One region of the Shewanella sp. 125m-1 genome, then DNA from elsewhere that is predicted to be linked to it. Evidence: predicted binding sites of a transcription regulator. Region 1 holds the regulator's gene; each other region holds the start of a gene.
What was found. The regulator ArgR, encoded in region 1, controls arginine synthesis, uptake and breakdown. The targets are predictions, from matches to a motif close to ANTGAATANNTATTCANT.
Positions count from the first base shown of each region.

Region 1 (4,205 bases):
AATTAGCAGATCAATATTCTGATAGTGCCTTTAATGGTTTTGTTGCCATTGGTGCTAATTATTGGGACACCTTATACCCCCATGCTCGACCAGAAGAGCTAAAACCTTTCCCTGCGATGAATCGAGGTAATCGAGATGCACCGGCTATCGAGTATGATTTATTTGTGCATATCCGTTGTGATCGTTTTGATATTCTGCACTTGGTGGCTAACGAAGTTAATCAAATGTTTGAAGGCTTAGTTGAACTCATTGATGAAGAGCGTGGCTTTAGATTCATGGACTCTCGTGATTTGAGCGGCTTTGTTGATGGCACCGAGAACCCTAAAGGACGTAGTCGTCAGGAAGTTGCATTAATCGGCGAGGAAGACAGCCGTTTTAAAGGCGGAAGTTATATTCATGTACAAAAGTTTGCCCATAACTTAAGTAAGTGGAACCGTCTGCCAGTCAAGAAGCAAGAAGATGTTATTGGGCGTACTAAAGCGGACAATATCGAGTATGCATCGGCTGATAAACCGCTTACGAGCCACATTAAGCGTGTTAACCTGAAAGACAGTGAAGGTAAGTCTATGGAGATCTTAAGGCAAAGCATGCCTTATGGTTCAGTTAAAGAGCAAGGCTTGATGTTTATCTCTACTTGCCGCAATTCAGTTAATTTCGAAAAGATGCTAGAGAGCATGGTGCATGGCGATAGTGAAGGCAACCATGACCATTTAATGCATTTTACTCAAGCATTAACTGGTTCGTCATTCTTTGCGCCATCATTAGACTTTATGATTACAGCGGGCTAATTCGCAAGGTTTTACTGACTCATAAAAAACGCACAGTAAAGTGCGTTTTTTATTGGGCGTAACAAAGTGAATTATTCGCGCTAAGCTTCGTCTTTATCCCAATAATTGGTGGGGCGTTTGGCGTAAACTTCGTTGACAGATTTTACTAGCACCTTGTTATTTTCTGGGTATACAACTACGTCATGTATGTCTCGGTTACCAACGACCAGAAAAACAAACTCTTGCTCACTATGATTGACGAGTTTATGAGACACACCCGTGTCAGCGTTAAAGCAGATATATTCTCCCTGACTAAAAGGGTGAGGCTCGCCGTCAATGTATAGCGTCGCTTCGCCATGCATCGCGTAGATATGCTCTTCTTCTTTTGTATGGTAATGGGCAACAGCTGAGGACTTACCTGGCGCTAAGCGTTCCATGGTCACGCCAATTTTTTCTCCACCGGCGGTATCGCCAATGTGCTTTTGCTCGCTGGCATACTGATCTTCATGCTGCCAAGATTCCCAGCATATATCGTTGATATTTATTATTTTACTTTTATTCATTATTTGCCCTCGACTAACAGTACTGTCATTGAGGATTATAACGATTATTGCTCGAGAGAGAAGCTGCTATTCAATATATTGTATAAAACATAGTGTTTCATACAGGGGGCATTAAGCTAAATGATTGGGTTACGGTGCAGAGCCTAGGTAAACGGTCGAGTGATGGAGGCTGATTATGCAACAAACAAAAAATGCTGTAGCCCTGAGGGTACAGCATTTAAAAAAATCGTCGCTTTATGTTTAGTCGGCGTAATTAATCAGCATAATTAAACAGTGACTTAACTGTCTCTAGCGTGTCTTCAATGCTATGGATACTAGATGGACAGATGAAAATCGTATCATCACCAGCAATAGTCCCCAAAATACCCTCAGGCTTACCTATTGAGTCGAGCAGACGCGCGATTAATTGCGCTGCACCAGGGCTAGTTCTGACAACAATCATGGCTTGGTTATGGTCAACATCCAGTACCAGGTTTTTAAGCGGGCTTCCGGCAGTAGGAACGCCAAGCTCTGCAGGAAGGCAGTATACCATCTCTTGCTTTGCGTTACGGGTTCTAACCGCGCCAAACTTACTTAGCATACGAGAAACTTTAGATTGGTTTATATTGCTAAAGCCTTCTGCTTGAAGGGCGATAACAATTTCACTTTGAGAGCCAAAACGCTCCTCTTTTAAAATAGATTTGAACGTCTTAACTAAATCATCTGGGCTTTTACTAGCTTGCATATATTATTATTCTTTATTCAAAAAAATCTGCTTTATCATGAATATTTTCGCCGTTTTTGTCAATTGGTATTCGTTTTTTTGAATAAAAATTCATTAATAAACCCAGTTAGACTCAATGATTCAACTTAAGTTAGAATGATTATTCTAAATTTTGTTATGCTAATTTATTATGGTTTTAGCTCTGTATCGCTGATGTACACTCACTTTACTCATTTACCATCTTACATTAGCGTTCTAGATTATATTCAACACGACTAAGGGATAATTGAATTTTTTTTGTGAATCCAGTACTGTTGCGGCATTGGAAAGGTGGATCTAAATCACAAAAATCTGAGAATTGACGGAGATCATTATGAAAGTTGCTGTACTTGGTGCTGCTGGTGGTATTGGCCAGGCGCTTGCCCTACTGTTAAAAACTCAATTACCTGCGGGTTCAAAATTGTCGCTTTATGATATTGCCCCTGTTACGCCAGGTGTTGCGGTTGACTTAAGCCACATCCCTACTGCGGTAGAAGTAAAAGGTTTCGCTGGTGAAGATCCTACTGCTGCACTAGAAGGTGCTGATGTTGTACTTATCTCTGCGGGTGTTGCTCGTAAGCCGGGTATGGATCGTTCAGATCTATTTAACATCAATGCAGGTATAGTTCGTAATCTAGTTGAAAAATGTGCCGCGACTTGCCCTACGGCATTAATCGGTATCATTACAAACCCTGTAAATACAACCGTAGCCATTGCTGCTGAAGTATTGAAAAAAGCGGGTGTTTACGACAAGAACCGTTTGTTCGGTGTTACAACGTTGGATGTTATCCGTTCAGAAACGTTCGTTGCTGAAGCAAAAGGATTAAACGTTGCAGACGTTAAAGTTAATGTTATCGGTGGGCACAGTGGAGTGACGATTCTTCCGCTGCTGTCACAAATTGAAGGCGTAAGCTTTACCGATGCAGAAGTTGCAGCATTAACGACACGTATCCAGAATGCGGGTACGGAAGTTGTTGAAGCTAAAGCGGGTGGCGGTAGCGCAACTCTATCTATGGGGCAAGCTGCATGTCGTTTCGGCTTATCACTTGTTCGTGGTCTTCAAGGTGAAGCAAATGTGATTGAATGCGCCTATGTTGATGGCGGCAGTGAGCATACTGAGTTCTTTGCACAACCTGTTGTACTTGGTAAGAACGGTGTTGAGCAAGTCCTTGCTTATGGCGATGTAAGCGCATTTGAAGCGAATGCTCGTGACGCTATGCTAGATACACTAAAGGCTGATATTGTGCTGGGTATCGAATTCGTTAAATAAACGATGACTGACCTCTTGTGGGTCATAATAAAAAAGGAGCCTTAGGCTCCTTTTTTGTTTCTCAATGGCATCAAGGTGCTAATTTAAAGAGAATAATTAGTTACTTCGATCTTAGTTACTGCGTTGAGTTGCTATTCTCGCAAGCGAGATGAGCGCTTCTTTATAATCGGACTCTGGAATGATGGCCAGTGCTGCAATGGCCTTGTCAGACTCCTCGATAGCGCGCTTCTCTGTGTACTCCAATGCACCACAGTTTTTAAGTGCGGCAAGGATCACCTCGATATGCTCAGTTCCGTCACCTTTCTCGATAGCTTCACGGATAAGCGTCTTTTCAGTGTCGTTACCATTTGCCATAGCAAAAATAAGCGGCAGTGTAGGCTTACCCTCAGCTAAGTCGTCACCGATGTTTTTACCTAGCTCTTCTGTTTCTGCTGTGTAATCGAGAAGATCGTCGGTTAACTGGAATGCTGTACCTAAATACTTACCGTATTCAGCCAGTGCGGTTTGCACCTCAATAGGGCTGTCTGCGAGCAAACCTGCAAGGCGAGTAGCGGCTTCAAATAGCTTGGCTGTCTTGCAATAGATGACGCGCATGTAGCTGTCTTCTGTGGTGTCAGGGTCATTACAATTCATCAATTGTAGGACTTCACCTTCCGCGAGCACGTTTGTTGCGTCAGCGAGGATCTCTAGCACGTCTAGGCACTTGAGTTCCGTCATCATTTGGAACGAGCGGGTATATAAGAAGTCACCGACTAATACACTAGCGCTATTACCGAATAGGGCGTTGGCAGTTTTTCTGCCGCGTCGCAACATCGACTCGTCAACAACATCATCATGTAAAAGTGACGCGGTGTGAATGAATT
Region 1 is NZ_JBRILT010000006.1:88,116-92,320, reverse strand. Features, by position in the region: gene ACVBIK_RS04915 (Dyp-type peroxidase) at 1-788, shown strand, start outside; gene ACVBIK_RS04910 (cupin domain-containing protein) at 869-1,330, opposite strand; gene argR (transcriptional regulator ArgR) at 1,584-2,054, opposite strand; gene mdh (malate dehydrogenase) at 2,407-3,342, shown strand; gene ispB (octaprenyl diphosphate synthase) at 3,454-4,205, opposite strand, start outside.

Region 2 (4,205 bases), on a different contig from region 1:
TAGTTTAAATCGACGGTATTGGCACGGTAGTAGGTGCTATCGAGTGCCATTAGCTGGTTGAAGTCGCTATATAGCAACACTGGCGAGTTAAACATCACACGGTAGGCATGACCTGTGGTCTCGTTGAATAGGTTTTGCTCACGACCCGCGCAAGTGGTTAACGACATCACGTGCTTTTCACGTAGCGGGTCAATAGGTGGGTTGGTTACCTGGGCAAACTTTTGGCGAAAATAGTCATAGAGGGTACGTGATTTTTTCGACAACACTGCCATCGGCGTGTCATCGCCCATAGAGCCTGTGGCTTCTTCACCTTTTTGAGCTAGCACCCAAATAACTTGCTCTAACTCTTCACGAGAATAGCCAAAGTGTTTTTGATATTGCAGCAGCTGGGCATCATCAAATTCACGTCTACCTTGATCGTTCGGTCCAAAATCTTCTGCAGGTTTAAGCACTTTACTATTTTTAGCCATCCACTCTTTGTATGGGTGGCGACGCTTTAAGTCGTTATCAATTTCAAACGATGAATAAAGTTGCCCATTAAGGGTGTCGAGTACTAACAACTCACCGGGTCCTACGCGACCTTTCTCGATCACTTCATCTGCAGCGTAATCCCAAATGCCGACTTCAGAGGCTAAGGTTAGTATACGGTCTTTAGTGATGACATAACGCGAAGGGCGCAAGCCATTTCGGTCAACGGCACAGGCCGCGTGACGGCCGTTAGTCATTACGATACCGGCAGGACCATCCCAAGGCTCCATATGCATCGAGTTAAAGTCATAGAAGGCCTTTAACTCTGCATCCATTTCAGGGTTACTTTGCCACGCTGGTGGGATCAATAGACGCATTGCGCGATATAAATCCATACCGCCAGCAAGTAGCATCTCTAACATGTTGTCCAGAGATGATGAATCAGAACCCGTTTCATTTACGAAAGGTGCTGCCTGCTGTAAATCAGGTAGTAATGGTGCGTGAAACTTATAAGCACGCGCTCTTGCCCATTGACGGTTACCGGTAATGGTGTTGATTTCGCCATTGTGAGCTAAATATCTAAATGGCTGAGCCAGCGGCCATTTAGGTGATGTATTGGTTGAAAAGCGCTGGTGGAATAAGCAGATTGCACTTTGGAGGCGGATATCTGCCAAGTCACTATAAAAAGCAGGCAGGTCGGCAGGCATCATCAGACCTTTATAGACGATGACCTGGCCTGAAAGACTCGCTACATAGAAGTCTTTATCGTGAGTAAGCTGTTGCTCTACACGCCGCCTTGCCATATATAAGCGTCGTTCTAAGTCTTTTTCTCGCCAGCCAATGGGGGCGTTAATCAATACTTGAACTATCTGTGGTTGACTCGCTTTACCAATTGGTCCAAGTACGTCGGCATTAACTGGCACATTTCGCCACCCTGCAACACTTAAGGTTTCCTTTTGGAGTTCTTGTTCAAGTAGCTGTTTGGTTTGCGAAGCTAAGATAGTATCTTGACTAAGGAAAAGCATGCCAACGGCGAAACGACGGCTTAAATGCCATTCATTTTCTTCGGCTATCGCTTTAAAGAAGTTAATTGGTAATTGCATTAATAGACCACAGCCGTCGCCAGTGCGGCCATCAGCAGCAATACCGCCACGATGCTTCATTCGGTCTAGGCCATGGATCGCGGTACGTACAATACGGTGGCTTGCTTCACCGTCCATCTGGGCTATTAACCCAAATCCACAATTGTCCCGCTCAAAACTTGGATGATATAAGCTCATTACTACACTCCCTAACCTCAACTGATACAACTCGGGAGATAAAGCAAAAAATCTCTATAGATATGCACCCGAATCAATCAAATTAACCTCAAGCGGGTTAAAGGTCAAACCAAATTATTGCATAAAAAGTAACTTGCAATTGCTGTTTAATACACCTGTATTAATCGGTTTACCTTAACGTAAACTGCAGATCTTCACGTATAACATTATGAATAAAAAGGATTTTGAAATTTACGGTTTTTTCTAGCCGCCTATTTGTAACTAAAATGTTGATTATATCTGTTTTCGGTAAAGTGATTTTTATTGCACATACAGTTAAATGATAACCACTCTTACTTGTGAGTATTTATGCATAAATAAACATGAGTGTAGTAAAGGTGAGTCGTTAGTAACGTAAAGAAATCATTAATAGTAAAGCATGGTCTTTACGGTTATTTGAGCTAGCGCTAATTAATGAATTGTGGAACTGGTTAAAATAGCGCAAATTTTTTCGCAAGGTGATAGAGCAGTTGGGACTGGATAGTTACGTTAATACCTTCGGTGGTGTATGCAAACAAAAATATGGTGAGCGGATCCGTAAGCTGACTATTGATGCTAAGTTCACTTGTCCAAATCGTGACGGCACTTTGGGTAAGGGCGGTTGTACCTATTGTAATGTGGCTTCGTTTAGTCATGAACATAAAACAGAGCTTTCTATTCAAGAACAACTTAATCAGGGGCGTGAGCGCTTATCATCTAAGTCATCGAAATATATTGCATATTTTCAAGCCTATACCAGTACTTATGATGAGTACCTAGTATTAAAGCAAAAGTACGATGAAGCGATACAAGATAGTGATATTGTTGGGCTCTGTGTCGGCACTCGGCCTGACTGCGTTCCTGATGACGTACTGGAGCTATTAGTTGGCTATCAAAATGATGGCGTTGATGTATGGCTAGAATTAGGCCTGCAATCGGCTAATGACAACACCCTAAAGAAAATTAACCGCGGGCACGACTTCGCTGCCTATGAAGATACAGTTAAGCGCGCGCGTCATTTAGGCATTAAGGTATGTACTCATTTGATTTTGGGGCTGCCAGGTGAAAGCCATAAAGACTATCTTGAAACCTTAAATAAGGTGTTAGCCGTCGGCGTTGATGGCATTAAGCTGCACCCGCTGCATATTGTGGAAGGCAGCACCATGGCCAAAGCATGGCGTAACGACAAGATGAGTTTACTTGAGCTTGAAACCTATGCTTTTAGCGTGGGAGAACTGATACGCTGGACCCCCAAAGAGGTGATCTTCCATCGAGTTACCGCTTACGCTAAAAAACCTATGTTGTTAGCACCAGACTGGTGTGCCTATCGTTGGAATGGTCTTGTGGCAATTGTTGATGATCTGAAGGCAAAAGGCGGTCAAGGTACCTATTTGAAAAATAGCGTTTAAACTGTTAGGGGATTTGTGCGAAAAACGTTCAAGTATCAGATTGGCAAGGTAGCCGCAAGGTTACTTTATTTAATGATAGGTTGGTAAAGTGTTAAAATCGGTGTAAATTTAACCTCGTGTGACAGTAGTTGTTGCACCGGTGATTTTAGCGGGTATTATGTGGTAAATTCGTATTTTTGTATACATGGCAATATTTTGAGAGGTGCCTAAATGGCAACGGCTGAATTAGAATCAATTCTGGATCTTAATACACTGGAGCAATACTGCAGTGCAATTGGTGCAGGTACGCTACTTAAAAGCGTCGTCTTGTTTGAACAACTGATGCCAGAGTACGTTGGCAACCTAGTCAGTGCACAAGAAGCTAACGATAAAGATACGCTTTGTAGCGAAGCGCATAAGTTCAAAGGCGCAGCGGGTTCAGTTGGCCTTAAACGTATTCAGCAATATGCCCAGCTATTACAACATGGCGAAGAAGCATCTTGGGAACAAGAGCACCAAGCATGGTTGAATGAAATTGTTGCATACGCTTCAAAAGACTTGCAGCAATTAAAAGAATACTTGGAGTCTAAGGCTTAAATTAACCTAGCTTCAATATTAATAGCGCAGTTTGGATTATCCACTGCGCTATTTTTTTATCTGTCGTTAAACAGTATCAATAGATTATCTTGTACATTTTTGATTCAGTTCACAGTCTAACCGCTCTAAATCAGAGTTGGCTTAGCGTTTTATGGTAGAGTTAGATTGAACGATTAGATAAATAATGTCACTGGTAATCTATTTTATGAAACATCTACCAAGTTTAAAGAATCTGTTCTATCTGGTGAATCTACACCAAGAACAGAACTTCAACAGAGCCGCTAAAATATGCCATGTCAGCCAATCGACCTTGTCTAGCGGCATTCAAAACCTTGAAGAGCAGTTAGGTCACCAGCTTATTGAGCGTGACCATAAGTCATTTATCTTTACCGCGATAGGTGAAGAGGTGGTGATGCGCTCTCGTAAGCTGTTGACTGATGTTGATGATTTGGTC
Region 2 is NZ_JBRILT010000001.1:50,457-54,661, forward strand. Features, by position in the region: gene gltB (glutamate synthase large subunit) at 1-1,748, opposite strand, end outside; gene ACVBIK_RS00215 (TIGR01212 family radical SAM protein) at 2,258-3,175, shown strand; gene ACVBIK_RS00220 (Hpt domain-containing protein) at 3,386-3,751, shown strand; gene oxyR (hydrogen peroxide-inducible genes transcriptional activator OxyR) at 3,957-4,205, shown strand, end outside.
Region 2: gltB (glutamate synthase large subunit) is a predicted target of ArgR. The motif match lies at 1,865-1,882, and genes of this name have one in related genera.

Region 3 (4,205 bases), on a different contig from region 1:
TGGTTCATTGCCGGGCAAAGTACCACAGGTGCCTCGGTGGCTAAGCAGGTCGTTGTAATTAACTCGTCTGCCATGCCAGCGTTTATGCGTGCGATAAGGTTTGCTGTCGCTGGGGCAATAATGACTAAGTCGGCCCAGCGTGCTAATTCGATATGCCCCATGGACGCTTCGGCCGTGGGATCAAGCAGATCGGTTGCTACCGGATAGCCTGAAAGTGCCTGCAAAGTGAGCGGAGTAATAAATTCCTGCGCACTTTGACTCATAACCACGCGGACGTCTGCGCCGCGCTCTTTTAATTTCCGTACTAGGTCAGCAGATTTGTATGCGGCTATGCCGCCGCCGATGCCCAGCAGTACTTTTTTGTTATTGAGACCCATACTTAACTCTTTCCATAATCACTTTGGCGATAAATGTTTCATCACGCTGCAGATGTTGCGGCCTAAGATATCACAAACCGCTAAATGGTGATGAACAACTTCCAAAAATCTAGACCATACTCATAGAAGAAAACAACAGGGAGGTTGTGATGGCGATTAAGGATTGGCCCGAAGGGGAAGCACCGCGAGAAAAATTATTAAATAACGGGGTGAAGCAGTTATCGGATGCTGAATTATTGGCGGTATTGCTTAGGATTGGCGTAAAAGGCTTAAGTGCTGTTGAGCTGGCAAGAACTATGCTAAATGAGTTTGGGGGGCTTAGAGGCCTGCTTAGCGCGTCTCAAATGCAAGTTTGTAGGCAAGATGGAATAGGTCCGGTAAAATTTGCGCAAATACAGGCTGCAGTGGAATTAGGTACGCGAATTTCGCAAGAAAAACTACAAAGAGGAAATTTTTTATCTGATCCTGATTTAACTCGGGACTATTTAATGAGACAATTGTCTGATCGTGCTTACGAAGTGTTCGCTATTTTATTGTTAGATAGTCAACATAGGGTGATTCAATTCGTTGAATTATTTAGGGGCACAATCAATTCAGCATCGGTTTATCCACGTGAAGTGGTGAGCCTAGTGCTTGAAAAAAACGCTGCGGCTGTAATCGTGTGTCACAATCACCCCTCAGGGATTGCAGAACCAAGTTCAGCCGATAGACGAATTACTGAGCGATTGAAACAAGCCTTACAAACTATCGATGTTTCCTTGTTGGACCATATGGTTGTGGGCGATCGAGAGATAGTTTCTTTCGCTGAACGGGGATGGATAGATTAATCTATCCCTTGATCTTTGATTTTAGATCCTGTATAAAATGCGCCCTCTGTTGTGTGCCTCAGGCGACGGCCGTGTTCGAGGTGCATTAATGCTCGAGCGTTAAATATATTGTTTTGGAGAAGATTGACATGTCAAGAGTATGCCAAGTAACTGGCAAGCGACCAATGGTTGGTAACAACCGTTCGCACGCGAAGAATTCAACGCGTCGTCGTTTTTTACCTAACCTACAGAACCACCGTTTCTGGTTAGAAAACGAAAAGCGTTTCGTACAGCTACGTATATCTACTAAAGGTATGCGTATCATCGATAAAAAAGGTATTGAAGTTGTTATTGCTGAACTTCGTGCCCGCGGCGAGAAGGTGTAATAAACCATGGCTAAAGCTAAAGGTAATCGTGAGAAGATCAAGCTAGTTTCTAGCGCTAACACTGGTCACTTCTACACGACTGAAAAAAACAAACGTAACATGCCTGAAAAAATGGAAATCAAGAAATTTGATCCAGTTGTTCGTCAGCACGTTATGTACAAAGAAGCTAAAATCAAGTAATTACTTGTTTAAGCATCTTGGAAAAAGCCTCTATTTATAGGGGCTTTTTTTTGCCTAAAATTTGGCATTACTCTGCAATATCATTGTTTTCTATCCCGCTCATTCGTCATTGGTGACTTCATTTTTCACCTAATTCCTCGCGCGGCTTTACTTAATAGCCTTAGCACAAATAACACCAATTTATGCCTGCCAGACGTACTTTACCCTAATGTAAAAATAAACAGCCAAATTGAAAATAAATGCTTTTTAAATGAATATAAATGCAATACTATCTCTTGGAGTTACTAAATTCTGTTATTCAGATGAATGTATATTTACTCTTGAGGTGATTCTAGCGTGCGTACCACTGAACTTGTTGATGGATTTCGTCATTCCGCTTCCTATGTTAATGCCCATAGGGGCAAAACCTTTGTTGTGATGCTGGGCGGTGAAGCCTTAGCTCAGAAACAGTTTCGCGCCATTATCAACGATATTGCATTGCTGCATAGCCTAGGGATCAAAATCGTCTTGGTGCATGGTGCTAGGCCTCAAATTGATGAAGCCCTCGCGCAATACAGTCTGCCTGCCGAATATTACAATGGTGTAAGAGTTACGGAAGAAGATGCTCTTAAGGTGATTAAGCAGGTTGTTGGTGGCTTACATCTCGACATTACCGCGCGCTTGTCGATGAGTTTAAGTAACACGCCTATGCAAGGTGCGCAGATCAATGTTGTTAGTGGCAACTTTGTGATTGCACAACCGCTAGGAGTTGAAGATGGCGTCGATTATTGCCTCAGCGGTAAAGTGCGCCGAATTGACAGTCAAGGCTTGAAACGTCAGCTTGATAATGGCGGTATCGTATTGCTTGGGCCTGTCGCCGCCTCTGTGACGGGGGAGAGTTTTAATCTTACAGCTGAAGAGGTTGCTACCCAGATAGCCATCAAGCTTCAAGCGGATAAGATGATAGGTTTTAGCTCGCAGAAAGGTATCTTAGATGAGACCGGTCAGGTCATCGCCGAATTGATGCCGACAGATGCGCAAACTATTTTAAATAACCTGTCACAAGTCACGCCACTGTGCGTGGGAACAAAAGCTTTTTTGCAGGCAAGCATTGATGCGTGTCGTAATGGCGTGAGCCGCTGCCACTTTGTTAGCTACCTCGATGACGGAGCCTTGCTACAAGAGCTTTTCTCTCGCGATGGCATTGGTACTCAGATTGTGACTGAAAGTGCCGAACGCTTGCGTAGAGCGTCGATTAGCGATATCGGTGGTGTGTTAGATCTCATTCGTCCATTAGAGCAAAAAGGAGTTTTGGTCAGACGTTCACGTGAGCAGCTTGAAATGGAGATAGAGCAATTTATGCTGATTGAGCGCGATAGCTTAGTGATCGGTTGCGCTGCGTTTTATCCATTCGAGGAGGATAATGCGGGGGAGTTTGCTTGTTTAGTGGTGCACCCTGATTACCGTGATGCCGATAGAGGCAGCTTGTTGCTACAAAATATTATTGGTCAGGCAAGAGTGAGAGGCTATTCGCGCTTGTTTGCCTTAACGACTCGCAGTATTCATTGGTTCTTAGAGCATGGCTTTAATATCGTTGAGGTTGATGAGTTACCTGAGAAGAAAAAGCAGCTGTATAACTACCAACGAAAATCGAAAATCCTGGCTTTGGAGTTGTGAGTCCACTCTTAGAACGTGACCCTTTGATTTTGAGCTTAAAAGAGCCTGATATGTTGCTTTATCGATAATCAATGGCCCCACTAAACAAAAAAGCGAACCTCAGGTTCGCTTTTTTGTTTAAGATTCAAGACGGCTTATTTCTTAGCTTTTCTTTTATAAAACATATCAGTAGTAAACAATATCAATGCTGCCCAAATGAACGCGAAAGTAATGCCTTTTTCGGCATCGAATGGTTCATTGAATAAGCTGATTGCTAGCACAAACATGATACTTGGACCTATGTATTGAAAAAATCCTAGCATTGAAAAGGGGATCCTCACCGCCGCGGAGGCAAAGCACAATAGAGGAATCGTGGTGACGATACCGGCTGCCACTAGCAGTAGATTCAAATGCCAATCGTTAGTGAGCAGATGAGTTAATGAATCGCCCATATTGGTAAACAGGAAAATTAGCGCGATTGGCATCAAAATAGCGGTTTCTACCAATAAGCCTGTCTTGGCGTCGACATTCACTTTTTTACGCAGTAAACCGTAAAATGCAAACGAGCAAGCTAAACCAAGTGATACCAATGGAATTGAGCCAAATGAGATCAGCTGGATCATCACGCCAGTTGCCGCAAGAGCAACAGCGGCCCACTGGAGTTTACGTAGGCGCTCACCGAGAAATATCATCGCTAAGCTAACGTTCACTAACGGGTTAATGAAGTAACCTAGGCTGGCATCGAGCATATGGTCGTTATTGACCGCCCAAATAAACAGTAACCAGTTACCGGCAATCAGTACTGATGTGACACAAAGTAC
Region 3 is NZ_JBRILT010000040.1:3,220-7,424, forward strand. Features, by position in the region: gene coaBC (bifunctional phosphopantothenoylcysteine decarboxylase/phosphopantothenate--cysteine ligase CoaBC) at 1-377, opposite strand, end outside; gene radC (RadC family protein) at 527-1,204, shown strand; gene rpmB (50S ribosomal protein L28) at 1,333-1,569, shown strand; gene rpmG (50S ribosomal protein L33) at 1,576-1,749, shown strand; gene argA (amino-acid N-acetyltransferase) at 2,086-3,405, shown strand; gene rarD (EamA family transporter RarD) at 3,540-4,205, opposite strand, start outside.
Region 3: argA (amino-acid N-acetyltransferase) is a predicted target of ArgR. The motif match lies at 1,999-2,016, and genes of this name have one in related genera.